Regions from separate parts of the Sporosarcina sp. resist genome, predicted to be linked through region 2. Evidence: a T-box and tRNA genes for the amino acid it is inferred to sense, from the RefSeq annotation. Region 2 holds a T-box; the other regions hold tRNA genes.
What was found. A T-box is a leader RNA that pairs with one kind of tRNA and senses whether it is charged. The one in region 2 lies ahead of H7992_RS09990 (valine--tRNA ligase), so its partner is inferred to be a tRNA-Val.

Region 1 (10,367 bases), 820 kb from region 2:
CGCCTTACGCTTTTCTTTAATCAAGGAAAACGTGGGAATTGTCCGAAGTCCGGTTTGCGTTTTTCTTTGAATGCATCGCGGCCTTCTTTCGCTTCGTCTGTTGTGTAATAAAGAAGTGTTGCGTCGCCAGCCAATTGTTGAAGACCAGCAAGTCCGTCCGTATCCGCATTCATTGCCGCTTTCACGAAACGAAGTGCCGTAGGGCTCATGCCAAGCATCTCTTCACACCATTGGACCGTCTCGTCTTCCAGTTGTTCATAAGGAACTACTGTATTGACTAGACCCATGTCGAGTGCTTCCTGTGCGTTGTATTGACGGCAAAGGAACCAGATTTCGCGCGCTTTTTTATGGCCAATGATTCGTGCCAAGTAGCCCGAACCGTAACCTGCGTCGAATGAACCGACTTTAGGTCCTGTTTGTCCGAAAACTGCATTTTCTGCTGCAATCGTCAAATCACAAACGACATGAAGAACATGTCCGCCGCCGATTGCATATCCTGCAACCATTGCCACAACCGGTTTTGGAATAACACGGATTAGACGCTGTAAGTCCAAGACGTTGAGACGTGGAATTTCGTCGTCTCCTACATAACCGCCATGCCCTCGTACGGATTGGTCTCCGCCTGAACAGAATGCTTTCTCGCCTTCGCCTGTTAAGACGATGACTCCAATGCTTTGGTCGTCCCGTGCTCGTGAAAATGCGTCGATTAACTCCGATACCGTTTTAGGACGGAATGCATTGCGCACTTCCGGACGGTTGATTGTTACTTTTGCAATCCCGCCATACTGTTCGTATTTGATGTCTTCGTATGTACGTATCGTTTCCCATTGACGTGTCATAGTGATCCTCCTCGATTTTTCAACTCTGAAATATGCTCCTCTATCATTGTAGCAAATGTAGCCGGTTTTTCCACATGAATTGCATGTCCAGCATGTTCTATCGTTTCGTGGCGGACATTAGGGAAATCCCTCTGCATTTCCCGGGAAATATTTACGAACTTCGTGTCGAGTTTTCCCGTTATGAGCAAAACCGGAAGATTGACTGTTCCTAGGCTCTTCCAATAAGAAGCTTGGCTACCTGTTCCAATACCACGTAAGCTGTTCGCAAGGCCTATTTCACTCTGACTAAGCCGTTCATTCCTCACTGCCAGCTGCTTTTCTTCCGACAAAGTCTTCTGAGACGCGAACAAGGGAATATTTCCCCAGAAATCGATGAATGCCGGCAATCCGTCCCTTGTGATTCTGTCTGCCAGCCGCCTGTCAGCTGCTTGTCGTTCTTCTCTTTCCACTTCCGTCTTCAATCCTGGAGAAGAACTCTCGAGAATCAATGACGAGACCCGCATTGGATGTCGCACCGTATAAGCCAGTGCAATACGTCCCCCCATTGAATAGCCAACTAAGATGAATTGATCAAGAGAAAGCTCAGTAAACAGTTCCTCAAGGTCCTCTACTTGCTGATCCATAGAGTAGCGGCCAATGTCTTCCGGAATAGTCGATTTGCCGTGTCCCGTCAAATCGACAGCTATTGTCTGGTAGTTACCTTTTAGCAACTTTGTAATTTCACGCCATGATGTGGTGCTCCCCGTAAAACCATGTAGAAATACGATGACAGGTAGATTTTCTCCACCTTGGATTTCCACATGCATATTAATTTCACGTATACAAATAGTCTTTTCATTCATTACGATCAAGCCTGTCCGTGATTTGCTTCCATAGGTCTCGGTGCGCTTTCACATTCGCTTGACGATTCGTGAACACTTCGATAATACGCACTGGTTTTTCCTTCGCTTTATCGAGCTCCATTCCGAACTCTTCTGGCGTGTGGATTGCCGCATACTGCGCATCATACATCGCAGCAATGTGGCCGAATGTTAAGCCTGTTGGTGTGCCAAACAGCTCTTCGAAATGATTACCTGCATCAGCTTGCGGAAGGTACGAGAATATTCCACCCCCATCGTTATTAATAATGACAATGGTTAAATCTGCCTCGTGGAAACGAGTAACAATTAATCCGTTGATATCATGCAAGAACGATAAATCGCCAATTAACAGCCATGTTGGACGCTTTCTTGCCGCCTGGATACCGAATGCTGTCGATACAACACCATCGATACCATTCGTCCCGCGATTCGCAAAAATTTTAATATCCTTATCCGTCTTCCTGAAGAACGTGTCTACATCACGGATTGGCATGCTGCTGCCACTTACGAGGTCGCTCTCTGTGGGAAGGTGCTCAAATAATGTTTTTGCAAATATCCCTTCATCGCCAGCAACACCCTCATACTTATTTGTAATCGCTGATGCCGCCTCATTCGCCATTGTCCACAACTCTGTATAAGATGTCTTCGGTTTATCCACAATAATTTTCATGACTGTTTCGGATGAAGTCTGGATATGATGCGTAACGACACCGAGCGAATCCCTAAATTCCGGCGATTCATCCACCGCTATAACTGTAGCTGGTCTTACTTTTTTCAAGTAAAGCGAAAGCGGCTTCGCTACTGGCTGTGCACCAAAACGAATGACAGTATCAGGTACGACTTTCTCTTTGAATGCATCACTTTTTAATAGCGCATCATAATGATCAATACAGAGCGCTATGCATTGTTCAGGTACTTCCGTGCGAAGATTTGATAGCGGATCGCATAATACTGGCCATTCCAGTGCTTTGGCAAAGTTCCAAAATGCTGCTTTATCGAACCCTATCGGCATTTCACCAGCAATGATGAAGCCTTTTTCCGACGTTGCAAGCAACTGTGAAATTTGTTGGGCAGTAGATGCATCCAAACTGTCTACACTTTTAAATCGTTTTTTGAAAGTCATTTTCGGCGTTTCCCGATTAAAATCGATCAGAAGTGGTTCCCGGAACGGCACATTTAAGTGAACGGGTCCGCGTGGAGCTGTAGTCGCAACTGACAGTGCACGGCTAATATGGCGATCAATAAAGTCTTCGATATCCGGATTGTTTTCAGCAAGTGGGAAATCTACACTATATTTCACATGCTTACCATACATTCGAATTTGATCGATTGCCTGTGGCGCACCGACTTCCCTTAATTCATGCGGACGGTCAGCCGTGATAACAATAAGAGGAATACGCGCATAATACGCTTCTGTTATAGCAGGATGATAATTCGATGCTGCAGTACCTGACGTACAGAGAAGGACGACAGGATTATCGGATGCCTTCGCCAAACCTAATGCAAAGTAGGCAGCCGATCGTTCATCGACTTGCATATAGACATCAAGGCCTTTTGTTGAAGCGAAAGCGTAAGCCAGTGGTGTCGAACGAGAGCCTGGACTAATAACTACCGTTTTCACATCAGCCATCATCAAAGCAGCAGTCATTCTACGAACATAATCAGTCAAAACTGTACGGTTATCCATTCAGTTTTCCTCCAAGCGCCCGCATAACCGGTCTGAATTTCACCCATGTTTCATCGTATTCTTTATCTGGTTCAGAGTCTGCCACAATTCCTCCACCTGCGTATAAGTACGCACTATTGCCGTCAAGAAGTGCGGAACGGATTGCCACAGCGAATTCACCATTTCCAGCAGTATCTGTCCAACCAATTGGTCCAGCATAATAACCCCGATCCAAGTTTTCCTCAGAACGAATCATTTCCATCGCTATATCAGTTGGGACACCGCCTAGCGCCGGTGTCGGGTGAAGTGCTTGAACCAAACTAAAAATATCAGTTCCTTGTTCAACTTTTCCTTCAACTGGCGTAAACAAATGCTGAATATCACGGACTTTCATCAGTTTCGGTACTTTCGAAATTTTGATGTCTGTGCAAAATGTCTTAAACACTTGTGAAATCATATTAACGACATATTGATGCTCTTCTCGATTTTTTCTATCTTCAAGAAGTTCATCGCCAAGTTCGCGGTCTTCAGTTGCCGACTTGCCTCGTTTAATGGAACCCGCAACACATGCCGAATACGCACGGCCATTTGATATTTCAATTAAACGTTCAGGTGTAGCACCAAAAAATAATTGGCCGTCTTTTTGCAATCCAAAGTGATAACTTTCCTGCTGTTCATTTGATATATGATGAAGTGCAGTGACAGCCGGCACGTCATCTGCAAAGTTTAGTTTAACCGAACGTGCAATTACTACTTTTTCAGCTTCACCATTGTTAATTTTCTTTGTGACATCTGCAACGGTTTCCAGATAATGTTCTTTCGAAAGTTCCTCTATTGACACAACTTCCGGTTTTGTAAGCAGAGCGGATTCCTCGACTTGCGCGATATGAATTAGACGGTCTCTTTCATCCCTTAACTTCTCAAACTGTTCTGCCCCATCGTTGCTTTTTGTTACGAGGTTAATGGAAATTTCTGTCTTACCATTCGTAATCGACAACTGGAAAGAAGGTACAACGAAATGGGCCGATGGAAATGCATCCCACTCTGATTGCTTAACACTTTTCGGATCAAACGAGAAACCTCCAAAAAGAACAGGTTCCCGATCATTTTCTTCTTTAATAAGCGAACTACATAATTTTTTCCAACTTGTTGAAATATGTGTGAAACGATCATTCGTTCCATCACTTGTTAATACCGTAGCATGTCCAATACCAACAAGCGTTAAAGTTTTATCTGCATTTTGCCAATAGAAACGTTCATCTTTGTAACACGAATCTCCTGCTTCAAAAAACGCAAGTGGTGAGATTCTCCCCGCATCGACAGTTTCTGTAAAAAAACGCAGCTCATTCTGCCTAACATTTAATTGAGATTCACGGGTAGCGGTCAACTTCCGATTCATTATTTTCCCTCCGTACATTCATTCGACTGATTTAAAACAATACCTATAGTCTATCATACCGAATCAATGTCGTTTCAGCACATAATAAGCAGTCCATATGTTCACTCCACCCATTTTGGAGTACAATAGATAGGGTCATTAAAAGGATAGGGAGAGAGCCAAATTGCAACAGACAATAAAAGCGGATAAAGGCTGGCGTATTTGGTGGCAGCTTACACGTCCACATACACTAACGGCAGCCTTTGCACCTGTATTTCTCGGTACCATGATTGCACTAACTTACGGAAAATTACATTTTCCTTTATTCATCGCCATGCTCGTCGCGAGTGTTTTCATCCAAATGGCAACGAATATGTTCAATGAATATTATGATTTTAAAAGAGGACTTGATACAGAACAGTCCATTGGGATCGGCGGTACAATCGTCCGTAATGGTGTAAAACCAAAAACCGTGTTGAATCTTGCCTTTATGCTTTACGGGATTTCCGTCCTTATTGGTATCTATATATGTATGGAAACCTCATGGATGCTCGCAGTCGTCGGGATCCTGTCAATGATGGTAGGCTACTTTTATACTGGAGGACCGTATCCTATCGCCTACACGCCATTTGGAGAACTGTTTTCCGGTGTTGTCATGGGAATGTTACTTATCCTTATTGCGTTTTATATCCAGACAGAAACAGTAACGACAGAAGCGGTTCTGCTATCTATCCCAAGTATGTTGCTAGTCGCAGGTATTATGCTAGCAAATAATATACGTGATTTAGAAGGCGATAAGGAAGGCGGACGAAAAACACTCGCTATTCTTGTGGGCCGCTACAACGCAATTACAATCCTAATGCTATTTTTCATTATTTCCTATGGCTGGATTATTGCAATGATTCTCTTCGGTCATCTTACTCCATGGGCACTGCTTGTATTTCTTAGTGTCAAAAAGCCGATTGGAGCGATTACTGTGTTCCGAAAAAATCACATCCCAATACATGTGATGCCTGCGATGAAAAACACTGCAGTTACGAACACTTTATTCGGCTTACTATTAGGGATCGGAATACTCATTGGGCATCTGCTCTAACTAATAAAAAAAAGCGTAAAGCCTCGATTTAACTCGAAGCTTTACGCTTTTTCTGATTTATATGTTTAGATGGAACGAAATAAAGGAAAGTTAAGTAACGATAGTCAACAATCTGTACTTTTGTTTATTAAGTACGGTGTGTATGTGCAGACTAATGCCATTACTAAAAAGGACGTGACAAAACTTGTTGAACGATAAACAAAAAGCCACTCTAAAAAAAGAACTATATGAAATGAAGGATCACTTAACAAAAACAGAAGAAGAAACAGATATTAAGGAAAGTGCACAAGAAGCTGCCGGCGAGCTATCGATGTATGACAATCATCCCGGTGATATGGGTACAGAACTGTTTGAAAGAGAGAAAGACATGGCTTTAAACGTTCATGCTGGCTCTGAATTAGATAAAGTAGAAAGCGCCTTACAAGCGATGGTGAACGGTTCTTATGGGAAATGTGAAGTGTGCCAAAAAGATATACCATTTGGGCGACTTGAAGCAGTTCCTTACACAACCCTTTGCATCGACCATGCGACTGAGCAAGAAATCCCCAATGATCGACCTGTCGAAGAAGATACGCTTACCATGGCCAACCCAAATTCATTTTCCGGAGCGGCCCGGGATGGCGAAGACAGCTTTCAGGAAATCGCAAAATCTGGAACATCAGAAACCCCTTCCGATTTCAGCGGAGATCACGATGACTACAATACGTTATACGACAGCGGAATTTCAGATGGTGCAACCGAAGAATTTGAAGAATTCACAGGAACCGATATAAATGGAAAGTCACGCGGTTTCATCAGGTCCGATGCCTCAGAGAAATATGAAGCGGAACTGGATGATGAAGGAATCGAATCCCCTCTCGGAGATATTCCTTATCATGAAAAAGATAGTTATATAGAGGATCAGAAGAAGTGAAAAGAAACACCATAGGCCATTGCTTATGGTGTTTCTTTTCAGGATATTTTAGCTCACGTATGTTAATTAACCAAAATTAACCAGTAAATGATTTAATCAAACACTAGGCGCTGCGTGTGCAGTTGCCTTTGAGTTGCCTTTGAGTTGCCTTTGAGTTGCTTTAGATAGAACGACCTCTTTACTATTATCGAGATATCTTGATGTGTAGGGATGCGACTTCGTAGCACCCTACACATTTTTCGGGAATCGTTTGGTGGTTATCCATCCGTTGCTCTCCAAAGGCATAAGTACACGAAATGCTTGAGCTTTTTGGGACGAAAGAATAGCGGGGCTTCTTAACTGGATAAAAGCCGCCAAAGATATTATTTTGGCGGCTGAAGTCTTCTCCATAGTCTTGTCTTTTTTATTTAAGAATGAAACAGAACTCCTACCAATATCGCTTCGACGCTGGATGGTCTATATGAGAAAGAGCATTTCATTAGCTGTGATGAAATCTGCAACCTGGAGTACGTCTTTCTTGACTATAAGTAGTATCAACTAGTAATCACCTTATAATCTCGGCATATACATCTCAAAATCACATTTCTCTCGATAATGAACACCCTAGTGCAGGCGCGGCAAAGGGGTCGCCGAAGCCGTGAGACTGGATGCGAAGCGATATCCAGGCTTACGGTGAAAGGCATCCCCAAAGCGTCAAGCGTTCTACAATCCACACCCCTAATTACAACTCTCTCCTTATTGAGCGCCACAGTAGATTCAATGGGATTCTTTAATTCAACATATATAGTGAGAATTTAAGTGAACTAGAAAACTATATATAAACAAATTAAAAAGTAGCTTTACAAGTTCATTAAGAACTTGTAAAGCTACTTTTATGTATGACCCCTACGGGATTCGAACCCGTGATACCGCCGTGAAAGGGCGGTGTCTTAACCGCTTGACCAAGGGGCCAAATTATATATGGCGGAGAAGGAGGGATTCGAACCCTCGCACCGCTTTCGCGATCTATACCCTTAGCAGGGGCACCTCTTGAGCCGCTTGAGTACTTCCCCATATATAAATGGCTCCGCAGGTAGGACTCGAACCTACGACCGATCGGTTAACAGCCGATTGCTCTACCACTGAGCTACTGCGGAATGGTGGGCCTAAATGGACTCGAACCATCGACCTCACGCTTATCAGGCGTGCGCTCTAACCAGCTGAGCTATAGGCCCTTTTTGGAGCGAGTGAAGGGAATCGAACCCTCATCATCAGCTTGGAAGGCTGAGGTTTTACCACTAAACTACACTCGCATAACAATGGTGGCTCAGGACGGAATCGAACCGCCGACACAAGGATTTTCAGTCCTTTGCTCTACCGACTGAGCTACTGAGCCACGTATTTAGTTTACATTAAGTCGTTAACTTATTCTAAACCTTATAGTATTAATAAAAATGGCGGTCCCGACCGGGATCGAACCGGCGATCTCCTGCGTGACAGGCAGGCATGTTAACCGCTACACCACGGGACCATTTGGTTGCGGGGACAGGATTTGAACCTGTGACCTTCGGGTTATGAGCCCGACGAGATACCACTTCTCCACCCCGCGACAACAATATAAGTACTATTTAATTTCACCACTAGTTAAAAATGGAGGAGGTAGAGGGATTCGAACCCCCGCGGGATTTGACTCCCCTGTCGGTTTTCAAGACCGATCCCTTCAGCCGGGCTTGGGTATACCTCCATGGCTGTATATAATAGTGGTGGACCTTGCAGGACTCGAACCTGCGACCGGACGGTTATGAGCCGTCTGCTCTAACCAACTGAGCTAAAGGTCCTTTAAGATGGCGGCAGAGGGGATCGAACCCCCGACCTCACGGGTATGAACCGTACGCTCTAGCCAGCTGAGCTACGCCGCCAGGATCTTTATTGAAATTGTGTTGGTGGAGCCTAGCGGGATCGAACCGCTGACCTCCTGCGTGCAAGGCAGGCGCTCTCCCAGCTGAGCTAAGGCCCCATTATAGCTGGCAATTATTAAAGCACAAATCTACTTAAAATGGTATATTCTTTAAGCGGCGAATCTGCTTAAAAAGCTTAATGGTCGGGAAGACAGGATTCGAACCTGCGACCCCTTGGTCCCAAACCAAGTGCTCTACCAAGCTGAGCTACGTCCCGAAGAATTATAAAGTTTAAAAACATAATGGTGCGCCCGGCAGAAGTCGAATCCACAACCTCCTGATCCGTAGTCAGGTGCTCTATCCAATTGAGCTACGAGCGCATATAAGTGAAAAGTTATTAATGCCGAGAACCGGAATCGAACCGGTACGGTAGTCACCTACCGCAGGATTTTAAGTCCTGTGCGTCTGCCAGTTCCGCCACCCCGGCAAAAATATGGAGCGGAAGACGGGATTCGAACCCGCGACCCCGACCTTGGCAAGGTCGTATTCTACCACTGAACTACTTCCGCATTATAAGTGCGGGTAAAGGGAGTCGAACCCCCACGCCCGAAGGCACTAGATCCTAAGTCTAGCGCGTCTGCCAGTTCCGCCATACCCGCAATATAAATTATGACACTAAGTCATAAAAATGGTGAGCCATGCAGGATTCGAACCTGCGACCCTCTGATTAAAAGTCAGATGCTCTACCAACTGAGCTAATGGCTCGAAAAGTGGTGCCGGAGAAAGGACTTGAACCCTCAACCTACTGATTACAAGTCAGTTGCTCTACCAGTTGAGCTACTCCGGCTAATAGTTTTCATTATAAATAAAATGGTGGAGGATGACGGGCTCGAACCGCCGACCCCCTGCTTGTAAGGCAGGTGCTCTCCCAGCTGAGCTAATCCTCCTGGGTATAAGTGCGACAAACTTCAGTTGTTCGTCCTATTCATAAACCTATGTAATAATTGTTACAAGACCGGCGACGTCCTACTCTCACAGGGGGAAACCCCCAACTACCATCGGCGCTGAAGAGCTTAACTTCCGTGTTCGGGATGGGAACGGGTGTGACCTCTTCGCAATCGTCACCAGACTTGTATGGTCTTTTCTCAAAGACAATAATTATTATAACATATCATCTAATTAATTGCAAGTACTTTTTTTATGAACGGTACTTATTCGTTCAAAACTGAATAAAACAGACATTGTGCTACACAGAATCAGGGTAATCAAGCCCTTTTCAAAATTGGTTAAGTCCTCGATCGATTAGTATCCGTCAGCTCCACACGTCGCCGTGCTTCCACCCCAGACCTATCAACCTCATCTTCTTTGAGGGATCTTACTTACTTGCGTAATGGGAAATCTCATCTCGAGGGGGGCTTCATGCTTAGATGCTTTCAGCATTTATCCCGTCCATACATAGCTACCCAGCGATGCCTTTGGCAAGACAACTGGTACACCAGAGGTATGTCCATCCCGGTCCTCTCGTACTAAGGACAGCTCCTCTCAAATTTCCTGCGCCCGCGACGGATAGGGACCGAACTGTCTCACGACGTTCTGAACCCAGCTCGCGTACCGCTTTAATGGGCGAACAGCCCAACCCTTGGGACCGACTACAGCCCCAGGATGCGATGAGCCGACATCGAGGTGCCAAACCTCCCCGTCGATGTGGACTCTTGGGGGAGATAAGCCTGTTATCCCC
Region 2 (10,367 bases):
GTGATTGGATTCATATTTATGACAATTCATACATTTGGACCTGAACAAATTGAACAGTCGCCGATAGGGGAAGCGCTTATTTCAGAGCTGCTATTCATCCATATTACATTCGCGATTTTGTCTTATGCAGCGTTTGCGATGTCATTCGTTTTTTCGATACTCTATCTTCTTGTTTATAAAGTTTTAAAGAAGAAGAAATGGTCAAAACAATTTAATAGGCTTCCTTCTCTTCATCAAACAGAGATAGGCATGAAGGCGTCTCTTTATACAGGTATTCCGTTTCTGCTCGTCAGTTTAATTCTCGGCATGCAGTGGGCGATAGTTGCACTCGATGTATGGTCCTTTTTTGATATGAAGATTATTGGTTCATTTATCCTTCTTGCCATTTACGGTTCTGTATTATTCTTGAAGCGAAGTGGCAAGCTAACAGGAAACGACTTTGCATGGGCGAACGTATTTGCATTCCTTTTTGTTATCATCAATTTTTTTCTTGGAAGTAAGTTATCCGGGTTCCATTTTTGGTTATAACTTAATACAGCTTGGTTTCAAACCCTGGCTGTATTAAGTTAAAGCCTCTGGCGGATGCTACAGATTTTTTGGGGATTTATTATCAAGCAAACTCGAAAAAATCTGAACACAAATACGCCAAGGTGTATTCGATTAAGAAAGGTTGGATTAATTAATATGAGAAAAATAATCGTAGGTTCAAGAAGAAGTAAACTTGCATTGACACAAACAAACTGGTTTATAGACCAGATGAAAGCTGCCGGTGCTCCATTTGAATTCGAAGTGAAAGAAATCGTTACAAAAGGAGATCAAATCCTAGATGTAATGCTATCGAAAGTTGGCGGTAAAGGGCTTTTCGTGAAAGAGATTGAGCAGGCATTATTTGATAAAGAAATCGATTTCGCAGTACATAGCATGAAAGACATGCCAGCTGTTCTTCCAGAAGGACTTGTTATCGGTTGTATTCCTCCGCGTGAAGATGCGCGCGATGCATTCATTTCGAATGGTCATGTGAAATTCATGGACTTACCAGTAGGTGCTAAAGTTGGAACGTCTAGTTTACGTCGTAGTTCACAATTACTGCTTCTGCGTCCCGATCTTGACATCCAATGGATTCGTGGCAATATCGATACACGTCTGAAAAAAATGGTTGACGGTGAATACGATGCGATTCTTCTTGCGGCTGCCGGCATGAAGCGAATGGGCTGGAGCGCGGATGTGACTACGGAATATATGTCCGTTGAAGATTGTATTCCAGCAGTAGGACAAGGGGCACTAGCAATTGAATGCCGTTTTGATGATAAAGAGTTACTTGCAGAACTTGCGAAATTAACGGATGAAAAAACATGGAAAGAAGTTGAAGCAGAGCGTACTTTCCTAACTGAAATGGATGGTTCGTGCCAAGTTCCGATTGCCGGATTTGCGCAATATAACGGTAGCGAAGTCGAATTGACGGGCTATATTGCTTCTCCAGACGCAACACAAGTGTTTAAAAAGACTTTCTCAAGCACGGATCCCGTTGAAGCGGGTATGGAAGTTGCAAAAATATTGCGTGCCGAAGGGGCTTCAGAAGTGATTGAGAAAGTGAAGGCGGATATGGATGCGTGATCGTCAACCGCTGTTAGCTGAAACGGTCATCTTTACAGGGACTCCGAAGTCTAAAGATGTCTTTGAATTGGTAAAGCGCTACGGAGGGACGCCTGTTTCATTGCCGCTTATCCAAGTGGCGGAGTTAGTGGAACAGACAGATGAACTTCGTTTGACCGCTTGTCCGATGTATGATTGGTTAATATTCACAAGTCAAAGTGCGGTTGCGGCGTTTGGTGCAAAACTCAATCGTCATGGTGTTTCTTCGGAATCAATTCCAGCGAAAATAGCAGCCGTAGGCACTCGAACTGCAGAAGCGCTTGAAAAAATTGGTTTTACAGTCGATTTCATCCCAACCGTGTTCAGTGCAGATACATTCGTAAAGGAATTTAATCCTGCTGAAACAGATATTCGACGTATTCTTTTTCTACGCGGATCAATTGCAGGCGTCACCATCAAAGAGGAAATTCCTTTTGAAGTGGATGAATGGACAGTTTATGCGACAGAGCGTGCAAATGATTCCATCGATTCACTAGTAGATTTATTGCAACAACAACAGCATTTGAGCGTTTTATTCGCAAGTCCTTCGGCGGTTGAAGTTTTTGCTGAAGAAGTGGCTCCGCGGACAGGTTGGAACGGCTTTACAATCGGGGCTATCGGACATGTGACGGAAAAAGCATTGCTAGAAGTTGGTGCGGTCGTTCATGTTAGACCCGATACATACACACTTATGGATCTCGTCGAGAAATTGGCGGGGCGAAAGGAAGGGTAATTTTGGATACTTTACAATTCAGACGCAACAGACGTTTGCGCACATCAACTACATTGCGTTCTATGGTGAGAGAAACTGTTCTGAGGAAAGAGGACTTCATCTATCCGATTTTTGTTATAGATGGGGAAGACATCAATAATCCAATCGCTTCTATGCCGGGTGTGTTCCAGAAATCACTCGACCATTTTACAATTGAACTCGATGAAGTTGTGTCACTTGGAATTCCATCAATTATTTTATTTGGTCTTCCGGCAACTAAGGACGAATTGGGGTCGGAAGCTTATTCTGATCAAGGGATTGTCCAAAAAGCCACTCGTTTAGCGAAAGAACGTTATCCTGAACTTGTCGTCATTGCGGATACTTGCCTGTGCCAATATACAGATCACGGACATTGCGGTGTTCTAGAAGACGGTAACGTATTAAACGACCCATCATTGGAACTGTTGACGCGTACTGCAGTAAGCCAGGCGAAGGCGGGAGCCGACATCATTGCACCGTCGAATATGATGGACGGTTTTGTAGCAGCTATTCGCCAAGGGTTAGACGCAACTGGTTTTGAGCATATCCCGATTATGTCATATGCAGTGAAATATGCATCCGCCTATTACGGACCATTCCGTGACGCTGCGGAATCCACTCCTCAATCAGGCGATCGCAAAACGTATCAAATGGATCCAGCAAACCGCATAGAAGCAATGCGTGAAGCGGAATCAGATGTTGCAGAAGGTGCTGACTTCCTAATCGTTAAACCGGCGCTTTCGTATCTCGATATTATGCGTGATGTCAAAGACAATTTTACATTGCCAGTAGTTGCATACAATGTGAGCGGCGAGTATGCAATGGTTAAAGCAGCAGCGCAAAATGGTTGGATTGATGAAAAAGCAATCGTTCTTGAAACGTTGACAAGTATGAAGCGTGCGGGTGCGGATCTCGTTATGACGTACCATGCGAAAGATGCGGCACGCTGGCTGGAGGAGAAATAATTGGGTAGAAATTATGAAAAGTCGAAACAAGCATTTGCTGAAGCGGTAAATCTTATGCCAGGAGGAGTTAACTCTCCTGTTCGTGCATTCAAATCTGTCAATATGGACCCGATTTTCATGAAGAGCGGAAAAGGCGCTATTCTTACAGACATCGATGGCAATGAATATATCGATTATGTACTATCTTGGGGTCCGCTTATTCTCGGTCATTCTGATCAAGACGTAGTTGAAGGCATTAAGCGCGTTGCAGAAACTGGAGCAAGCTTTGGTGCACCAACGTTAGCGGAAAATGAACTTGCGAAACTTGTTATTGAACGCGTTCCTTCAATTGAAATGATTCGTATGGTGTCATCCGGTACGGAAGCAACGATGAGCGCACTACGTTTGGCGCGCGGTTATACTGGTCGCAATAAGATTTTGAAATTTGAAGGCTGTTACCACGGTCACGCTGACTCACTGCTCATTAAAGCGGGTTCTGGCGTTGCGACACTTGGCCTACCAGATAGCCCAGGTGTGCCTGAATCGGTTGCGAAAAACACAATCACTGTTCCTTATAACGATTTAGAAAGCATTAAAGTCGCAATTCAAGAATTTGGTGACGACTTAGCGGCAATTATTGTTGAGCCTGTCGCGGGTAATATGGGTGTTGTCCCACCTGAACCAGGTTTCCTTGAAGGATTGCGTGAGTTGACAGAGAAAAACGGCACGCTTCTTATTTTTGATGAAGTAATGACGGGCTTCCGTGTTGGCTATAATTGCGCACAAGGTTATTACGGTGTGACGCCGGATATTACATGTCTCGGAAAAGTAATTGGCGGCGGCCTTCCAGTTGGTGCATATGGAGGGAAACGTGAAATTATGGAAAATATGGCTCCTGCAGGAACGATTTATCAGGCAGGAACTTTATCAGGTAATCCACTGGCGATGACTGCAGGTATTGAAACGTTGAAAAAACTAACGCCTGCATCTTATGAACACTTCATTAAACTTGGTGATCAGCTAGAAGCCGGTTTCCGTTCGGCGGCTGAAAAGTTTGATATCCCGCACACAGTAAACCGCGCGGGCTCGATGATCGGCTTTTTCTTCACCAACGAAAAAGTGTCGAATTACGACAAAGCGAAAACGGCTGACCTTGAATTATTTGCTGATTACTATCGCTTAATGGCTGAAGAGGGTATTTTCCTTCCGCCATCTCAGTTTGAAGGTATGTTCCTATCGACTGCGCATACAGAAGCGCATATTGAGAAGACAATTGAAGCGTTCCATACGGTATTTGCTAAACTTCGCGCGTAAAATAGCTTAGTCAATTCAAATATGAATTCGATAGTAATGTTTGTTTTAATAATAAAGACAATATCCTCCGACTAGTTTACTGGTCGGAGGATATTTACGTTCAATCTATTTAATCTTCTATTGTAACCATGCCGCGCATACAATTGTTTGTGAAGGAATAGAAGGAGGGAACAGGTATGGAGAAAAAACAGTGGTCAATGGAGGAAAGTTTCTATTTCCCAGAACATGCTGGCGTACCGACGGGTGTACAGTCAGTCACAGTGACGCCAAGGTATACTGAAGAGCGTACAGAAGACTCAGTCCGGTTGACAGGCATTTATCATATTGCGGCGAATGTCGAATTCGGTGAAGGGCTAAGGGCAGGGGAATGGGACGATTCATTTATCCTCATTGACGATGTCGAAGTGGATGGCAAGGATGGTTATTTTGAATACGCGGTACCGCTTAATATTGACTTACCTTCAGTAGCAGAGAGCCCATTGGAGATTGTAACAACGCAAGCAACAGGTAAATCAGACGGACAAGGTACTTATGGGGTTGTCTGGAATGTAGAATGTACGTACACAGAAGCGGTTGCAATAGTGGAAGAGGCTGAGGAAGTGCAAGTACAAGTAGCGGTTGCGGTTGCAGCGCCCATTGTAGCAGCAATTGACAGCACTCCGTTAGACGAGATGGACGAAGTGCTGTCGTTCATTGCGGAGCTTACGGATGGCATATCGACGACAGCCTACCGTTCAAATGATGTTTTTGTAAAGAACGAAAGCTAAACCACACAGGAAACAGAACAATAGAAAGTCGCCTGTCGTCGGTATGATCAATAATCGTATCAACTGAAAAAGGCAAATAGGGATAATGATTCCTTTAGCGTAAAATCGACATTTTCGAAGCCAGGGAGGAAGTAAATAAGGGTTATATCCTCTACGCATAACACAATCCTTTCGTTATATACTTGACGAGCAACCGATTATTCCGTTACAATTACTGCAATTGCATATGGATGCGATGATTGGGATAGTACGTGAATGGATTAGACTAAAGAGAGGGTTCGAGTGCTGAAAGGACCTGTCGATTATTTACCGAATGTAACCCATGAGCAGTTTCCGTGAAAGTGTGTTCAAAAAGAAAAACATTTTTGAGCGTAGTAGCAGAAGCCGGTTTGAAGCCGTTATCGAAGTTTGAGGTGCACAGCTCTTTTGTGTGCACGAATAAAGGTGGTACCGCGAACAGCTCCTTCGTCCTTTAAGGCGATAGGAGTTTTTTTGTACCCAAAAATAAAGGAGGAAATAACATGTCAACTGAAAACAACACGTCGATGCCGACGAAATATGATCCACAGACAATTGAAGCAGGTCGTTACGAATGGTGGCTGAAAGGGAAGTACTTTGAAGCACAACCTAAAAGCGATAAAACACCTTATACAATTGTTATTCCACCGCCGAACGTCACAGGTAAACTTCACCTAGGCCACGCATGGGATACAACGCTACAAGACATCATGACGCGTATGAAACGTATGCAAGGCTATGATGCACTATGGCTTCCAGGAATGGACCACGCGGGAATCGCGACACAGGCTCGTGTTGAAGCAAAACTTCGTGAAGAAGGAACGACACGTTATGATTTGGGCCGCGAAAAATTCGTTGAAGAAACATGGAAATGGAAAGACGAATACGCAGGTCATATCCGTGCGCAATGGGCGAAACTTGGATTGGGTCTTGATTATACACGTGAACGATTTACCCTGGATGAAGGACTTTCGAAAGCAGTACAGGAAGTTTTCGTTAAACTCTACAACAAAGGGCTTATCTACCGTGGCGAATATATTATCAACTGGGATCCGGCAACGAAAACAGCTATATCCGATATCGAAGTTATCCATAAAGACATACAGGGTGCTTTCTATCATATGCGTTACCCACTAGCAGACGGAACGGGCAGTATCGAAATTGCGACAACTCGACCTGAAACAATGCTTGGGGACACTGCGGTTGCAGTCCATCCTGAAGATGAGCGCTACAAGCATTTAATCGGCAAAACGGTTAAATTACCGATTGTCGGCCGTGAAATCCCGATTATTGCAGACGATTATGTCGACATGGAATTTGGAAGTGGTGCCGTGAAAATTACACCTGCACATGACCCGAATGACTTTGAAATCGGTAACCGTCACAATCTTCCACGTGTTCTTGTGATGAATGAAGACGGTTCAATGAATAAGCTTGCTGGTAAATACGAAGGAATGGATCGCTTCGAATGCCGTAAAGAAATCGTTAAAGACTTGCAGGAGATGGCTGTTCTATTCAACATTGAAGAACATAATCATTCTGTCGGTCACTCTGAACGCAGTGGTGCTGTCGTTGAACCGTATTTATCAACACAATGGTTCGTTAAAATGCAGCCACTTGCTAATGAAGCGATTAAATTACAAGAAGCAGAAGACAAAGTAAACTTTGTCCCGGACCGTTTCGAAAAAACGTATTTAACATGGATGGAAAATGTCCATGACTGGTGTATCTCGCGTCAACTTTGGTGGGGCCACCGCATCCCAGCTTGGTACCACAACGAAACGGGCGAAATACATGTAGGTCATGAAGCGCCTGCTGACAGTGAAAACTGGAGCCAGGACAATGACGTTCTTGATACATGGTTCTCATCTGCGCTTTGGCCGTTCTCAACAATGGGCTGGCCGGATCTCGACAATGAAGAATTTAAACGTTATTACCCAACAGATGCACTCGTAACGGGCTATGACATCATTTTCTTCTGGGTATCACGGATGATCTTCCAAGGCATCGAATTTACAGAACAGCGTCCATTTAAAGACGTCTTAATTCACGGACTCGTACGTGCAGAAGATGGTCGTAAAATGTCTAAATCACTTGGTAACGGCGTCGACCCAATGGATGTTATTGAAAAATACGGAGCGGATGCACTGCGCTACTTCTTGTCAACCGGTTCATCGCCAGGGCAGGACCTTCGCTACTCAACTGAAAAAGTTGAAGCCATCTGGAACTTTGCCAATAAAATCTGGAATGCATCCCGTTTCGCACTTATGAACATGGATGGCATGACTTACGAAGAAATAGATTTGACTGGTGAAAAATCCGTTGCAGATGCATGGATTCTGACAAGGTTGAATGAAACAATCGACCAAGTGACGAAACTTGCAGATCGTTATGAGTTCGGTGAAGTCGGCCGTGCACTTTATAACTTCATCTGGGATGATTTCTGTGACTGGTACATCGAAATGGCGAAACTGCCATTATACGGTGAAGATGAAACAGCGAAGAAAATGACACGCTCAGTACTGGCATACGTACTCGATAATACAATGCGTCTATTACACCCATTCATGCCGTTTATTACAGAAGAAATCTGGCAGAACCTACCGCATGAAGGCGAGTCAATCACAATCGCTGCATGGCCGGTTGCAGATCCTGATCTTACTGATAAAACGCGTGCAACAGATATGAAACTGCTGATGGATATCATCCGCGCAGTACGTAATATCCGTGCAGAAGTAAATACACCATTAAGCAAAAAAGTACCACTCTATATTTCAGCTAAAGACGATGCAACTGTAGCCGTGTTGGAAGCAAATCGCAGCTATATCGAACGATTCTGTAACCCTGAGACATTAACGCTAGGCAACAACATCACAGCACCAGGCAAATCGATGTCAGCTGTCGTTACAGGAGCAGAACTGTTCTTACCACTTGAAGGTCTTTTGAACATTGACGAAGAGCTCGCACGTCTGACAAAAGAACTTGCGAAATGGCAAGGCGAAGTAAAACGCGTTCAAGGCAAACTTTCCAATGAACGTTTCATGTCAAAAGCGCCTGAAGCAGTGGTTGCAGAAGAGCGAGCTAAAGAAAGTGACTATCTAGAAAAATACGCGGCAGTAGAGCGGCGTATGCAGGAATTGAAGGAAATCTGATTTTAAAACGAAAAGCCCTGATTGCAATTATGCGATTAGGGCTTTTCGTCTTGAAGATTTATCAATCAATTTTAAGAAAGCTTATTCTTAATGTAAAACATTAATTTCATCGCCACCGAAAAATCATGCGTTATATACAGCGAACGTGCACCAACAGGATCCTCAATCTCATTCAACATCCACCTGCCATCCGGCAACAACAAGAAGTCAATTCCAACATAATCGCTTTTTATTGCTCGGGAAATAGTTTTCGCATCTTTTTCCTGCCAGCTGGAAAGTATGTATTTTTCGACGGAGCCACCAAGTGTGTAGTTTGATTTGAATGTCCCATGGCCAGTGCGTTTTACGGCTCCGACAACTTCATTGCCAATCATAAATACACGTATATCTCGGGCACCGGATTCGATGAAGGGTTGGGCAATTAGTTTTCGATCGTGGAATTTGGTGAAAAACAACTTCGCGTCCGCAGCCGAAGTACAAAGAAAAACTTCATTTCCGCCATGACCATCAACCGTTTTCAACACGCAAGGATACGAATTAATTTCTTCGATAGAACGAATTCTTCGCGTAGGCACAGCTGGAACGCCGAGCAGGGTAGCAAGTTCAAATGTCCGCAATTTATCGTTTGCAATTCGGTTCACTTCTGCTCGGTTGAATACCTGGAAACCATCCAATTCAAAGGTTGCAGCACGTTCTGAGTTACGATCTCTAAAAAGAATGAAATCTGCATCTGATTTTGGTTTTTCATCTTCAACCAATAATTGCAGTTCAATACCAATTTTCTCGGATTCGATTATCAAATCATCAATAAACGCATGATTTCTAACTGATTCTGCCTTTGAATAATAAACGTAGCCCTTCAACCTAGCTTCCTCAAAATATAGGCGATCATCGCATCCGCAACATTAATGCCAGTCACATTATAAATATTACGGATGTGGGCGGCCGCATTGACCTCACAAACGAGCGGTTCTTCGTTGTCACCGAACAATAAGTCAACACCGGCAAACTCCGCTCTGACTGCGTGCGCAGCTTGTATCGCTAACGCTTTCTGTTCGTCTGTTAGTTCGATTACTGTCGCAACGCCGCCGTTTGTAATATTTGCACGGAAATCAGTTTCGGAGTGACGGTACATTGCCGCTACAATCTCCCCTCCAACAATGTTTACGCGGATATCACGCCCTCTGCTCGTTGCGATGAACTCCTGAAATACATAGTCGATACCGCGCAATTCATCCGTTTTATCATAGAACTGCTCTTCCGTTTCAATCAAATACACTTTCATACCGAATGAACCATGACCTTCTTTAATAACCATCGGTAATCCAAGACGGTTGAGTACTTGTTCATAGTAACCTGAATCTTTAATTGTGAAATTCGGATACACTTTCGGTGCAATAATTGTTTCAGGCATTGGAATGCCTTGTTTCGAAAGCACGAGATATTGTATGGCTTTATTATCGCATGTTTCAATGACATCGGGATCATTGAAAACAGGGATTCCCGCATTTTTCAGGAAATTCGCAAGAAGAATATCTTTATCTAGAAAAACAACGAAATCAGGACGAATCTCTATATTCGTTTTCAAATTCATCATTACTTCATAATTTTTCTTAAGCTCAGCGCGTACACCCGCGCGTTCTGCCGCTTCCCTCATTAACTCGGCTTGATCTTTGAATTTGTCGCTCGTTAAACTTCCATTATAAATAATCCAACAACTTTGCATGTGGAACCCTCCGGAAATGATATACTTTTGATAACTAGATTCTAACATACGGAGGGATAGTTT
Region 3 (10,367 bases), 1.3 Mb from region 2:
GACGCATTCAATGCAAGCAAATTTGTCTGCGCTGCAATATCTTCAATGACGCCGACAATTGACTGTATCTCAACTGATCTAGCGCTTAAGTTCGTCATGTTCTGTTCGGAAGCTTGAATTTGGATTCCCAAATCTTTGATTACATCGGCTGTCGCCTTTACCTCTTTCGTTCCTTCTGATGCTTCTTTAACCATGCTATGTGATTGTTCTTCAAGTGAACGACCTTTTTCAAACAAGTCCTGTGACTTTTCCGAAGTTCTTTCGCTTAGTTCACCTACGTTTTCAAACCTTGTCTCAATCTGACTAACTGCTTCACCTAATACGTTATGTTGCGCGTTTACTTTTTCATGCTGATTAACAGCAGCATTCAGCTCGCTTTTTAAGTCAGTTAAACGTCCTTGATCCTGTTGTTCTTTATCTGAATACGCCAACTTCAAACGGTCAATTTCTAGTTGAAGACGATCATCCTCGATACCCTTTTTCTTGCTTCTGAACATGGTAATCAATTCCTCCTACACCCTTTTTTTCATCATACCATAAAATACCTCATTTTGAATGTAGTATTTGTGCTAAAAGTTGCAATACTATGAATAGAATTAAGACTTATGACACATATCAGGCACGCTAATGAAATTAGTATGAATCCGGATTGGTTCCCGTCCGCTCATCGCGATTAAGTGCGTTAATCGATGCCATTTCTTCAGATGACAGTTCAAAATCGGCAACTTCATTATTTTCACTTATACGTTCAGGTGTCACCGACTTTGGAATAACGATGAGATTATTTTGCAAATGCCATCTGATAATAACTTGCGCAGGTGTTTTACCGTACTGTTCGCCGATAGTAAGAAGCGTTGGTTCTGCAAGTAGCTTCCCACGTGCAAGCGGTGACCAAGACGTCACAGCAATTCCATTCTCTTCGCAAAACGCACGGAGCGGTTCCTGTGTTAGATACGGATGGAGTTCAATCTGGTTCACCATTGGCGCAACATTTGCTTTTACAAGGATTTTTTCAAGATGATGGGCATGATGATTGGAGACACCTGTTGTACGGATCAGTTTTTCGTCATACAACCGTTCAATCGCTTTATAAGTGTCGACATATTTTTCTGACACAGGCCAATGTGTCAAATATAGATTCAAATAATCTAAGCCTAGTTTCTTCAATGAAGTCTCGAATGCGCGGAGTGTCCCGTCATAGCCCTGATCAGTATTCCATACCTTCGATGTGATGAACAGCTCTTCCCTTGGAACACCAGAGTGACGGACCGCTTCCCCCGTTTCCCTTTCATTCTCATAGATTGCCGCTGTGTCAATTGCGCGATATCCTGTTTCTATTGCGTATGTAATTGCTTCGACAGTCTGACCCGGATCCGTCATCTTATAGACGCCAAGTCCTAATTGTGGCATTTTCACACCATTTGCTAGCTCAAGTGTTCCGTTGAATCGTTTTGTCATTTGAATTTCCCCTTTCGAAACTTATTCTTTAATTGTACAAGCGGCATTCGAATATTACGAATTACCTGATTGCATTTCAGAGTTGAATTTTAACGTAAAAACGAATATTATTGTAAATGTACTTCATTTCGTTCGTATTCTGAAAGGAGATTTACATTGTTTCATTTAAAAAAACATAATACCACTGTGAAAACGGAAGTATTGGCAGGTATGACAACTTTTTTGACAATGGCCTATATTGTCATCGTCAATCCGATTATTCTTGCTGACGCCGGCGTACCATTTGAGCAAGTATTCATTGCGACAATTATCGCTGCGGTTATCGGTACACTTTGGATGGCACTTTTCGCCAATTATCCAATTGCAATTGCACCAGGAATGGGATTGAATGCTTATTTTACATCGGTTGTTCTCGCATCTGATGGTCAACTCGACTACATGACTGCTTTTTCTGCAGTATTCATAGCTGGATTAATATTTGTTCTGTTGTCCTTGACTTCTTTCCGTGAAAAATTAATTGAATCAATTCCTGAGAGTCTAAAGCTCGGGATTACAGCTGGGATAGGGTTATTCATCGCCTTTATCGGCTTGCGTCTTTCTGGACTCGTCGCTCCACATGAGGCGAACCTTGTTAAGCTTGGCGACCTTACGTCTCCGCCCGTTCTACTCGCTTTGTTCGGCCTTCTCGTGACGGTTATTCTTATGACTTTGAATATCTATGGTTCGATTTTCATTGGAATGGTTCTAACCGGAATTGTCGCAGTCTTTACGGGTCAGCTCAAATTTGAAGGTGCCTTATGGAAAATGCCTCAATTGCCGGAAGGGATTCTTGTTTGGAATCCGATTACTGCATTCGGTGACGTCATTTCACATGGTTTGTATGGGGTGGTTTTTGCCTTTCTCATCGTTACCTTGTTCGATACCACCGGCACGATGATTGGCGTTGCAAAACAGGCTGGCCTTATGAAAGGCAATAAGCTGCCACGTGCACGTCATGCATTACTTGCAGATTCTGTTGCAACAACATTCGGATCGATGTTCGGTACGAGCCCAACAACGGCGTACATCGAATCTTCATCTGGTGTTGCAGTAGGTGGCCGGACAGGATTGACATCACTGACTGTCTCTATCCTCTTCCTTGTCGCGGCATTTTTCGGTCCACTCGTCAGTACATTGTCTGGTGTATCTGCAATCACAGCTCCTGCTTTGATTATCGTCGGAAGCTTGATGATTGGCGCAGTGAAAGATATTGATTGGGATTCATTCGATGAAGCATTCCCAGCATTCCTCGTTATTCTAACAATGCCACTCACATCGAGCATTGCGACAGGAATCGCTCTTGGTTTCATCACATACCCGCTATTGAAAGTTGTGAAAGGGAAAGGAAAACAAGTTCCTATCCTGTTATATATTTTCGCAGTACTGTTCACCTATCAGCTGCTCTATTTACCACATTAAAAAATACCCTTCCGTTAGTATTCGGAAGGGTATTTTTTACATATTGATTTAGCGTCTAGAAGTGATAGCTGACATTACGAGCGCTCCTGCAGTTAGTAGGTGCATGAACCAGCCAATGAACGGAATAGCACTCACTATGCTCGTTACGAGACCTAGGATGGGTGCTGCCTTACCCTGCATGTCCCGAATTGAAAGCAGTAACGTAATTGCATGTAAAACGAACATGACACCCAGCACTGAATATCCGGAGCTTATAACAAAAACTCCTCCAATGATTGGAATTGCAAGAAAACCTTCTGCAATTGCCGTGATCCATTTCATTCCTGTCGAGTAATTTTTCATACTATATTCTACCTCCATATTATTTAAGTCGTTATGTTATATACGGACAAGCCGACAAAAAGTTTCATTTTTCTTGGCTCTGTCACAATTTTTCCTGACGGTCGTTTCAATTCCATTTAAAATAGGGTATACTTAACGAAGCTACTAATGAATTTACAGGAGGTACCTATCATGACAGTAATTCTAATTATAGGTGTTTGCTTTGCATTCCTATCTGCAATTTTCACAGGCGGATACGATGATAAACCGGGCAAGGTTAAGATACCTGGCCTAAAAAAATAACAATAAGTAAAACGGGACATGCCTTCAGGCTGCCCCGTTTTTTTATACCAATCCTGGATAAGATTGTTGCCTAAGCGCTTCATATATAAGTATCGCCGCCGTGTTCGATAAATTAAGCGACCGAATGTTGTCGTTCATCGGGATTCGTAGACACCGTTCTTTATTCTCCTCTAAAATTTCTTCAGGAAGTCCGCTCGTCTCTTTACCGAAGACGAAAAATATATCTGTTGCTCCATCAGAATAATCGAATGCAGTATGAGTCCTTTCACCGTGTTTTGTCAAAAAGTAAAAAACAGCATCGGGATTCGCCGCGAATAGCTCACGAATTCCTTCATGATATGTAATATCGACGTGCTCCCAGTAATCGAGCCCCGCACGTTTCAACATTTTGTCATCCGTCGAAAATCCAAGCGGTTTCACAAGATGAAGTTTCGCTCCTGTTCCTGCGCATGTCCTTGCAATATTCCCTGTGTTTGCAGGGATTTGTGGTTCAAATAACGCTACGTGTATGGCCATCTCAGTGATTCCTCCAATTAAACTTTTTCTTACTATAGATTTGTTGAAATATAGAACCCCATTGAATTTACTTCTGCTGCCTCTTGTAAGGAGCCTTCGTTTAGTTTATATAGGCATTCATTTCTTTAATATATAAGTATCCGCTGCCTTTTCTAATTCAGCACGCACTTCCGGATCTTCCTCTTTCGATAATGCTTCCTTAATCGCTACATATCCTTCTTCCAAACCAATTCGACCAAGTGCCCATGCAATCGTACCACGAATGACGGGTCTCGGATCGTTCTCTAACATACTGATCAATTCTGGTACCGCAGACTCCTCCTTGAAATGTGCGAGTGCAATAATTGCATTTCGCTGAATCGGATTTTTTCCGCGCCAAGATCCTGATACATGTCCAAATTTCTCTTTAAATTCTCGATTCGACAGCCTGAGCACTGGTTGAAGAAGCGGCTTCGCCAGTTCAGGGTCTGCTTGGAATGCTTGCTGATGCAAATTATGCTTTCCTTTATTTTTCGGACATACCGTTTGACATGTATCACACCCGTATATCCGATTACCAAACTCCGCACGAAATTCTTCCGGAATTGGCTTTTTCGACTGTGTAAGGAAAGCAATACAACGCTGCGCATTTAATTGGCCTCCCTGAATCAATGCACCAGTTGGACATACGTCAAGACAAAGTGTGCAATCCCCACATTCATCTTCCATTGGAACGTCCGGCGCAAAAGGGATATTGGTAATCATTTCACCCAGGTACACATACGAACCGAATTCCGGCGTAATTATTGAACAGTTTTTTGCCGACCATCCAATCCCCGCCCGTTCTGCAACAGCGCGGTCTGCAAGCTCACCCGTATCTACCATCGAGCGAACCTTTGCCTCAGGTGCATGTTCCAGTATAAATTCCTCAAGCAGTCTCAGCTTCTCACGAAGGACCGTATGATAATCTGTCCCCCACGATGCACGACAAAAAATGCCCCGTCGCTCACCTTTTTTTCCTCTCGGAGAATCTGCCATTTTGGATGGATAAGCTACAGCAATTGCAATAATGCTTTCTGCTTGATCAAGCAAAAGAGCAGGTTCTGTCCGTTTATCTAAATCCTTTTCTTCAAAACCCGACTGATAGCCTAGTTCTTGCTGCCGCTTCAAGCGGTTTTTCAACTCACGAAATGGTGCAGCTGTTGTAAAACCAATTTTGTCGATGCCGATTGACTCCGCATAGTCCCTCACTGACTGTTGCAACTGAACAGCATTCACACTGTATCGCCTCCACTATGCTACTATTGAATTAAACTATATAAAGGGTGAAGTCATTGATTATTGAAATGGATATGAAGCTTTTAGGTGCCGTACCCGGATTAAAATTGGGCATTAACCATTATACCAAAATTACAGTGTCAGAATCGCCTCAAATGCTAAAAGGAAAATTGCAATTATTCCAAGAGCAACTTTTCTTTGAGCTGGAGAACAAGTCCGTCCCCGAATTCCCTGGCATTAAAGAATGGCGTACTGTGTGGAAAGCACTTGGCGCAGACCCTAATCGATACCGTCATTCTACAGAAGCACTTATGCGCCGGATTAAGAAGCAAAACTACATCGATCCATTCCACAATGCTGTCGACTTGAATAACTTCTTTTCCTTGCAGCACGAAATTCCAGTAGGCATCTATGACCTCGAAAAAATTGTCGGCGATATAGTCGTTACTTCAGGGACAGAAGAGGATGGATATGATGGATTGAATGGTCGTTTTAATTCATTACAAAACATTCTACTGTTAAAAGATGATTATAGCCCATTCGGTAGTCCATATGTCGATTCTATACGTAGCGCTGTAACAGAAGATACGACAGACGCGTTACATATCTTCTTCCTACGCCCGTCCATGGATGCTACTGAAGCGTTTGAACTGACAACAGCATGTGGGAACATGTTTACTAGTCTTAGTGGTGGAGATGTTCGTTCATATGTTTTGCACGAGGGACAAACTTCCATTATAGTTGACTGACAATGTTTCTAAATGGGGGGAATGAACAAGTGAGCAACATAACACTCGCTGAAGCTGTAAAATTAAAAAGTGTTTTAACAAAACGAATTCATGAGCTTGAAGATGAAATGAGACGCGTAGCCTTTACGAATGTAGAAAAAGGCAACACCCCTGATCAAGGACCACGTAGCCTTAAAATCGTAGAAATAGAATTGGATGAAGTCCGTTTAGATAGTCGAGTGCTCGACCGTCTCATGTATCGTGCCAATATCGATAATGAAATCGAGTTCCAAGGGCAACAACTTGCGATTGTCGAAGCGATTGAACTTGCCATACAATTGCGTGCAAAAGCCCGCTTTTACAAAGAACTCTCTATGGCAGAAAAAGAAGAGATTCAATACGGCTACTCTGAAGGTACGGTCGTATACCGTGTTGCTTTATTCGATCCTGAGGATTATCGGGTGAAATCATTGCAAACAGAAAAGGATGCACATAAGTTATCTAATTCTATTAATGCAAAAAACTATTCGATTGTCTTGAAATTTGATGATACGAAGTACTTTTAATGCCCTTGGAAAGGTGAGACTCCTCTCCAGGGCATAGAGTAGGGATCAATCCAATTTAAATTGCAGGCAAACCAATAACCTGTCACCATTTACTTTGTGACCAATCCCCAATGACCAACCAAGGCAATTGCAATGGACAACCCAAACTAGTGTCATCGGATCCCCTCTATGAAAATCGCTCCTTACGCTTCGGCGGTAAGGAGCGATTTTGTTTACTACCCATTTTTGAAGCGCTGTGTTTTCTCACAATCGATTAGTAACGTCCAGGTTCCACTCTCTAGAAAACTTGTGCCACCAAGTTTATCAAGTCGACTTTTCCTGATGAAATGCCTCTTACTCATTTTCTGCAATATGCTTCAGAGCTCTTGCTCGACTCACAATAAAGTTTCTCATATAGCTTTCCAAAAACAACTTATCCGCAATAACACCAATCACTCCACAGGGTGATCTATATTGAAATCTGTCAATCATCAGAGTGCCATTATCCTTCTCAATAAACTCATGAATATGGTGAAAAGATTGGAATGCTCCTTTCACCATTATGTCTTCAAACATATACGGTATATCCATCACCGTTACTTTGGCAGTTAGTCTTTGTCTTATACCGAAATGAACGGCCTCCCATGTAACAATATCCCCGGCCAGCAATAAACCTGTTGTCACCCCACCGACAGCCTTCTCTTTCGTCCCCTCTGTTGTACGGGTATGAATATCCACGTCTCGTGCAAGATCAAAGCAACGTTCTACCGAGGCTTGAATGAACTCCTGGTGTTCAATTAATGGCATAATGTTTCCCCTACTCTCTATTCTTTTATCTAAATATATATTGAAATAAAGAATTAAATTACATTGAATTCTTTAAAGTGCTAGGGGTAGCCAAAGCCCACGTTCGCTCAGTTAAGTCAACTTATATAGTAGAAATTAAACACAAAAAAACACAACCGAAGTTGTGTTTTTCATCTGATACCCGAGGCCGGACTTGAACCGGCACGCCTTACGGCATCGCATTTTGAGTGCGACGTGTCTGCCATTCCACCACTCGGGCATAACACTATTTAGTTTACGAACAACGATACATAAGAAAATTGGAGGCGGCAACCGGAATCGAACCGGTGGTAAGGGTGTTGCAGACCCATGCCTTACCGCTTGGCTATGCCGCCGTAGATGATGGAGCGGAAGACGGGATTCGAACCCGCGACCCCGACCTTGGCAAGGTCGTATTCTACCACTGAACTACTTCCGCGAAACTGGGGTAGCTGGATTCGAACCAACGAGTGACGGAGTCAAAGTCCGTTGCCTTACCGCTTGGCTATACCCCAAAAAGATAAATGGGGCGACTGAAGGGAATCGAACCCTCGAGTGTCGGAACCACAATCCGATGTGTTAACCACTTCACCACAATCGCCATGATATCTAGTTTGTTTTAATTGAATATAAAATGGGGCGACTGAAGGGAATCGAACCCTCGAATGTCGGAACCACAATCCGATGTGTTAACCACTTCACCACAATCGCCATGATATATAAGTTTGTTTTAATTGGATAGATAAATGGGGCGACTGAAGGGAATCGAACCCTCGAGTGTCGGAACCACAATCCGATGTGTTAACCACTTCACCACAATCGCCATAATATTAGATTATACTAAAAAAAATGGCAGGGGCAGTAGGAATCGAACCCACATCAAAGGTTTTGGAGACCTCTATTCTACCGTTAAACTATGCCCCTAAAACTGGTGGTGGGGGGCGGATTCGAACCGCCGAACCCGTAGGGAGCGGATTTACAGTCCGCCGCGTTTAGCCACTTCGCTACCCCACCATATAGGTGTAAATGGTGCCGGAGAAAGGACTTGAACCCTCAACCTACTGATTACAAGTCAGTTGCTCTACCAGTTGAGCTACTCCGGCACAAATATTAAAATGGTGGCTCAGGACGGAATCGAACCGCCGACACAAGGATTTTCAGTCCTTTGCTCTACCGACTGAGCTACTGAGCCACATATTTGGTTTACATTAAGATATTAGCTTATTCTAAACCTTATAGGAAAAATAAAAATGGCGGTCCCGACCGGGATCGAACCGGCGATCTCCTGCGTGACAGGCAGGCATGTTAACCGCTACACCACGGGACCATTTGGTTGCGGGGGCAGGATTTGAACCTGCGACCTTCGGGTTATGAGCCCGACGAGATACCACTTCTCCACCCCGCGACAACAATATAATGTATTCATTTGATAATGAGCTAATCATTTACATGTCAGCTATATGATCTGCTGCATCATGATAAAATTTGGTTGCGGGGGCAGGATTTGAACCTGCGACCTTCGGGTTATGAGCCCGACGAGATACCACTTCTCCACCCCGCGACAATAGTATTTATATAATTAAATATATGGAATTTTATTCAAGCGGTGAATCTGCTTAAAGAAATTAATGGTGGAGGATGACGGGCTCGAACCGCCGACCCCCTGCTTGTAAGGCAGGTGCTCTCCCAGCTGAGCTAATCCTCCTGGGTAAAATTGCGATAAGCGGCGCATCTCTTTGTCAGCTTCATTCGCTCAGTCAGTCACGTACTAATGTACGCTCCTTGCTTCTCCCAATTTCAACGAGAGTATGCTATGCTCGAATTACTGAATTAAAGTCAACGTGCTTAATGATGAATTTCTGAAAAGTTATGGTGACCCCTACGGGATTCGAACCCGTGATACCGCCGTGAAAGGGCGGTGTCTTAACCGCTTGACCAAGGGGCCTTAATTTATCATTTATATGAATCTGGCGGAGAGCAAGGGATTTGAACCCTTGAAACAGCGTTAGCCGCTTACATGATTTCCAATCATGCTCCTTCGGCCACTCGGACAGCTCTCCTAAATGGCTCCGCAGGTAGGACTCGAACCTACGACCGATCGGTTAACAGCCGATTGCTCTACCACTGAGCTACTGCGGAATAATATTAAGAACATACATTAAGTATCTTCTTTTGGACTAACAGACCAGCGACGTCCTACTCTCACAGGGGGAAACCCCCAACTACCATCGGCGCTGAAGAGCTTAACTTCCGTGTTCGGTATGGGAACGGGTGTGACCTCTTCGCAATCGTCACTGAACTATTTTCCACAAGACAAGACTAATTATATCATGTCTTGTTGTTACTTGCAAGCGTTTTTACAAAATAATTAATTTTGTTCGCTCAAAACTGAATAAAACAGACATTGTGCTACACAGAATCAGGGTAATCAAGCCCTTTTCAAAATTGGTTAAGTCCTCGATCGATTAGTATCCGTCAGCTCCACACGTCGCCGTGCTTCCACCCCAGACCTATCAACCTCATCTTCTTTGAGGGATCTTACTTACTTGCGTAATGGGAAATCTCATCTCGAGGGGGGCTTCATGCTTAGATGCTTTCAGCATTTATCCCGTCCATACATAGCTACCCAGCGATGCCTTTGGCAAGACAACTGGTACACCAGAGGTATGTCCATCCCGGTCCTCTCGTACTAAGGACAGCTCCTCTCAAATTTCCTGCGCCCGCGACGGATAGGGACCGAACTGTCTCACGACGTTCTGAACCCAGCTCGCGTACCGCTTTAATGGGCGAACAGCCCAACCCTTGGGACCGACTACAGCCCCAGGATGCGATGAGCCGACATCGAGGTGCCAAACCTCCCCGTCGATGTGGACTCTTGGGGGAGATAAGCCTGTTATCCCCGGGGTAGCTTTTATCCGTTGAGCGATGGCCCTTCCATGCGGAACCACCGGATCAC

Region 1: it encodes a tRNA-Val, which carries the amino acid that the T-box ahead of H7992_RS09990 (valine--tRNA ligase) is inferred to sense. The anticodon was not compared.
Region 3: it encodes a tRNA-Val, which carries the amino acid that the T-box ahead of H7992_RS09990 (valine--tRNA ligase) is inferred to sense. The anticodon was not compared.

The regions. Positions count from the first base shown of each region.
Region 1 covers NZ_CP060287.1:1,184,278-1,194,644, reverse strand. Annotated here, with positions in the region: gene menB (1,4-dihydroxy-2-naphthoyl-CoA synthase) at 21-839, opposite strand; gene menH (2-succinyl-6-hydroxy-2,4-cyclohexadiene-1-carboxylate synthase) at 836-1,681, opposite strand; gene menD (2-succinyl-5-enolpyruvyl-6-hydroxy-3-cyclohexene-1-carboxylic-acid synthase) at 1,674-3,386, opposite strand; gene H7992_RS05955 (isochorismate synthase) at 3,379-4,764, opposite strand; gene H7992_RS05950 (1,4-dihydroxy-2-naphthoate polyprenyltransferase) at 4,928-5,839, shown strand; gene H7992_RS05945 (TraR/DksA C4-type zinc finger protein) at 6,024-6,752, shown strand; tRNA gene H7992_RS05940 (tRNA-Glu) at 7,632-7,703, opposite strand; tRNA gene H7992_RS05935 (tRNA-Ser) at 7,714-7,804, opposite strand; tRNA gene H7992_RS05930 (tRNA-Asn) at 7,814-7,888, opposite strand; tRNA gene H7992_RS05925 (tRNA-Ile) at 7,890-7,966, opposite strand; tRNA gene H7992_RS05920 (tRNA-Gly) at 7,971-8,044, opposite strand; tRNA gene H7992_RS05915 (tRNA-Phe) at 8,052-8,127, opposite strand; tRNA gene H7992_RS05910 (tRNA-Asp) at 8,187-8,262, opposite strand; tRNA gene H7992_RS05905 (tRNA-Met) at 8,266-8,340, opposite strand; tRNA gene H7992_RS05900 (tRNA-Ser) at 8,383-8,475, opposite strand; tRNA gene H7992_RS05895 (tRNA-Ile) at 8,493-8,569, opposite strand; tRNA gene H7992_RS05890 (tRNA-Met) at 8,577-8,650, opposite strand; tRNA gene H7992_RS05885 (tRNA-Ala) at 8,673-8,748, opposite strand; tRNA gene H7992_RS05880 (tRNA-Pro) at 8,830-8,906, opposite strand; tRNA gene H7992_RS05875 (tRNA-Arg) at 8,933-9,009, opposite strand; tRNA gene H7992_RS05870 (tRNA-Leu) at 9,031-9,116, opposite strand; tRNA gene H7992_RS05865 (tRNA-Gly) at 9,124-9,198, opposite strand; tRNA gene H7992_RS05860 (tRNA-Leu) at 9,207-9,288, opposite strand; tRNA gene H7992_RS05855 (tRNA-Lys) at 9,319-9,394, opposite strand; tRNA gene H7992_RS05850 (tRNA-Thr) at 9,401-9,476, opposite strand; tRNA gene H7992_RS05845 (tRNA-Val) at 9,501-9,576, opposite strand; rRNA gene rrf (5S ribosomal RNA) at 9,643-9,758, opposite strand; rRNA gene H7992_RS05835 (23S ribosomal RNA) at 9,912-10,367, opposite strand, start outside.
Region 2 covers NZ_CP060287.1:2,008,746-2,019,112, forward strand. Annotated here, with positions in the region: gene H7992_RS09960 (cytochrome c biogenesis protein) at 1-528, shown strand, start outside; gene hemC (hydroxymethylbilane synthase) at 685-1,614, shown strand; gene H7992_RS09970 (uroporphyrinogen-III synthase) at 1,607-2,365, shown strand; gene hemB (porphobilinogen synthase) at 2,368-3,348, shown strand; gene hemL (glutamate-1-semialdehyde 2,1-aminomutase) at 3,403-4,641, shown strand; gene H7992_RS09985 (hypothetical protein) at 4,818-5,408, shown strand; T-box leader at 5,635-5,884, shown strand; gene H7992_RS09990 (valine--tRNA ligase) at 5,930-8,578, shown strand; gene H7992_RS09995 (ATP-grasp domain-containing protein) at 8,650-9,441, opposite strand; gene H7992_RS10000 (ATP-grasp domain-containing protein) at 9,438-10,304, opposite strand; gene H7992_RS10005 (bifunctional folylpolyglutamate synthase/dihydrofolate synthase) at 10,367-10,367, shown strand, end outside.
Region 3 covers NZ_CP060287.1:736,257-746,623, reverse strand. Annotated here, with positions in the region: gene H7992_RS03710 (methyl-accepting chemotaxis protein) at 1-497, opposite strand, end outside; gene H7992_RS03705 (aldo/keto reductase) at 634-1,458, opposite strand; gene H7992_RS03700 (NCS2 family permease) at 1,615-2,916, shown strand; gene H7992_RS03695 (hypothetical protein) at 2,965-3,258, opposite strand; gene trmL (tRNA (uridine(34)/cytosine(34)/5-carboxymethylaminomethyluridine(34)-2'-O)-methyltransferase TrmL) at 3,583-4,056, opposite strand; gene queG (tRNA epoxyqueuosine(34) reductase QueG) at 4,174-5,313, opposite strand; gene H7992_RS03680 (B3/B4 domain-containing protein) at 5,370-6,062, shown strand; gene H7992_RS03675 (hypothetical protein) at 6,092-6,607, shown strand; gene H7992_RS03670 (SRPBCC family protein) at 6,941-7,393, opposite strand; tRNA gene H7992_RS03665 (tRNA-Leu) at 7,572-7,652, opposite strand; tRNA gene H7992_RS03660 (tRNA-Cys) at 7,694-7,767, opposite strand; tRNA gene H7992_RS03655 (tRNA-Gly) at 7,776-7,850, opposite strand; tRNA gene H7992_RS03650 (tRNA-Gln) at 7,855-7,926, opposite strand; tRNA gene H7992_RS03645 (tRNA-His) at 7,937-8,012, opposite strand; tRNA gene H7992_RS03640 (tRNA-His) at 8,047-8,122, opposite strand; tRNA gene H7992_RS03635 (tRNA-His) at 8,159-8,234, opposite strand; tRNA gene H7992_RS03630 (tRNA-Trp) at 8,262-8,335, opposite strand; tRNA gene H7992_RS03625 (tRNA-Tyr) at 8,341-8,425, opposite strand; tRNA gene H7992_RS03620 (tRNA-Thr) at 8,439-8,514, opposite strand; tRNA gene H7992_RS03615 (tRNA-Phe) at 8,528-8,603, opposite strand; tRNA gene H7992_RS03610 (tRNA-Asp) at 8,663-8,738, opposite strand; tRNA gene H7992_RS03605 (tRNA-Met) at 8,742-8,816, opposite strand; tRNA gene H7992_RS03600 (tRNA-Met) at 8,898-8,972, opposite strand; tRNA gene H7992_RS03595 (tRNA-Val) at 9,041-9,116, opposite strand; tRNA gene H7992_RS03590 (tRNA-Glu) at 9,282-9,356, opposite strand; tRNA gene H7992_RS03585 (tRNA-Ser) at 9,380-9,471, opposite strand; tRNA gene H7992_RS03580 (tRNA-Asn) at 9,476-9,550, opposite strand; rRNA gene rrf (5S ribosomal RNA) at 9,595-9,710, opposite strand; rRNA gene H7992_RS03570 (23S ribosomal RNA) at 9,857-10,367, opposite strand, start outside.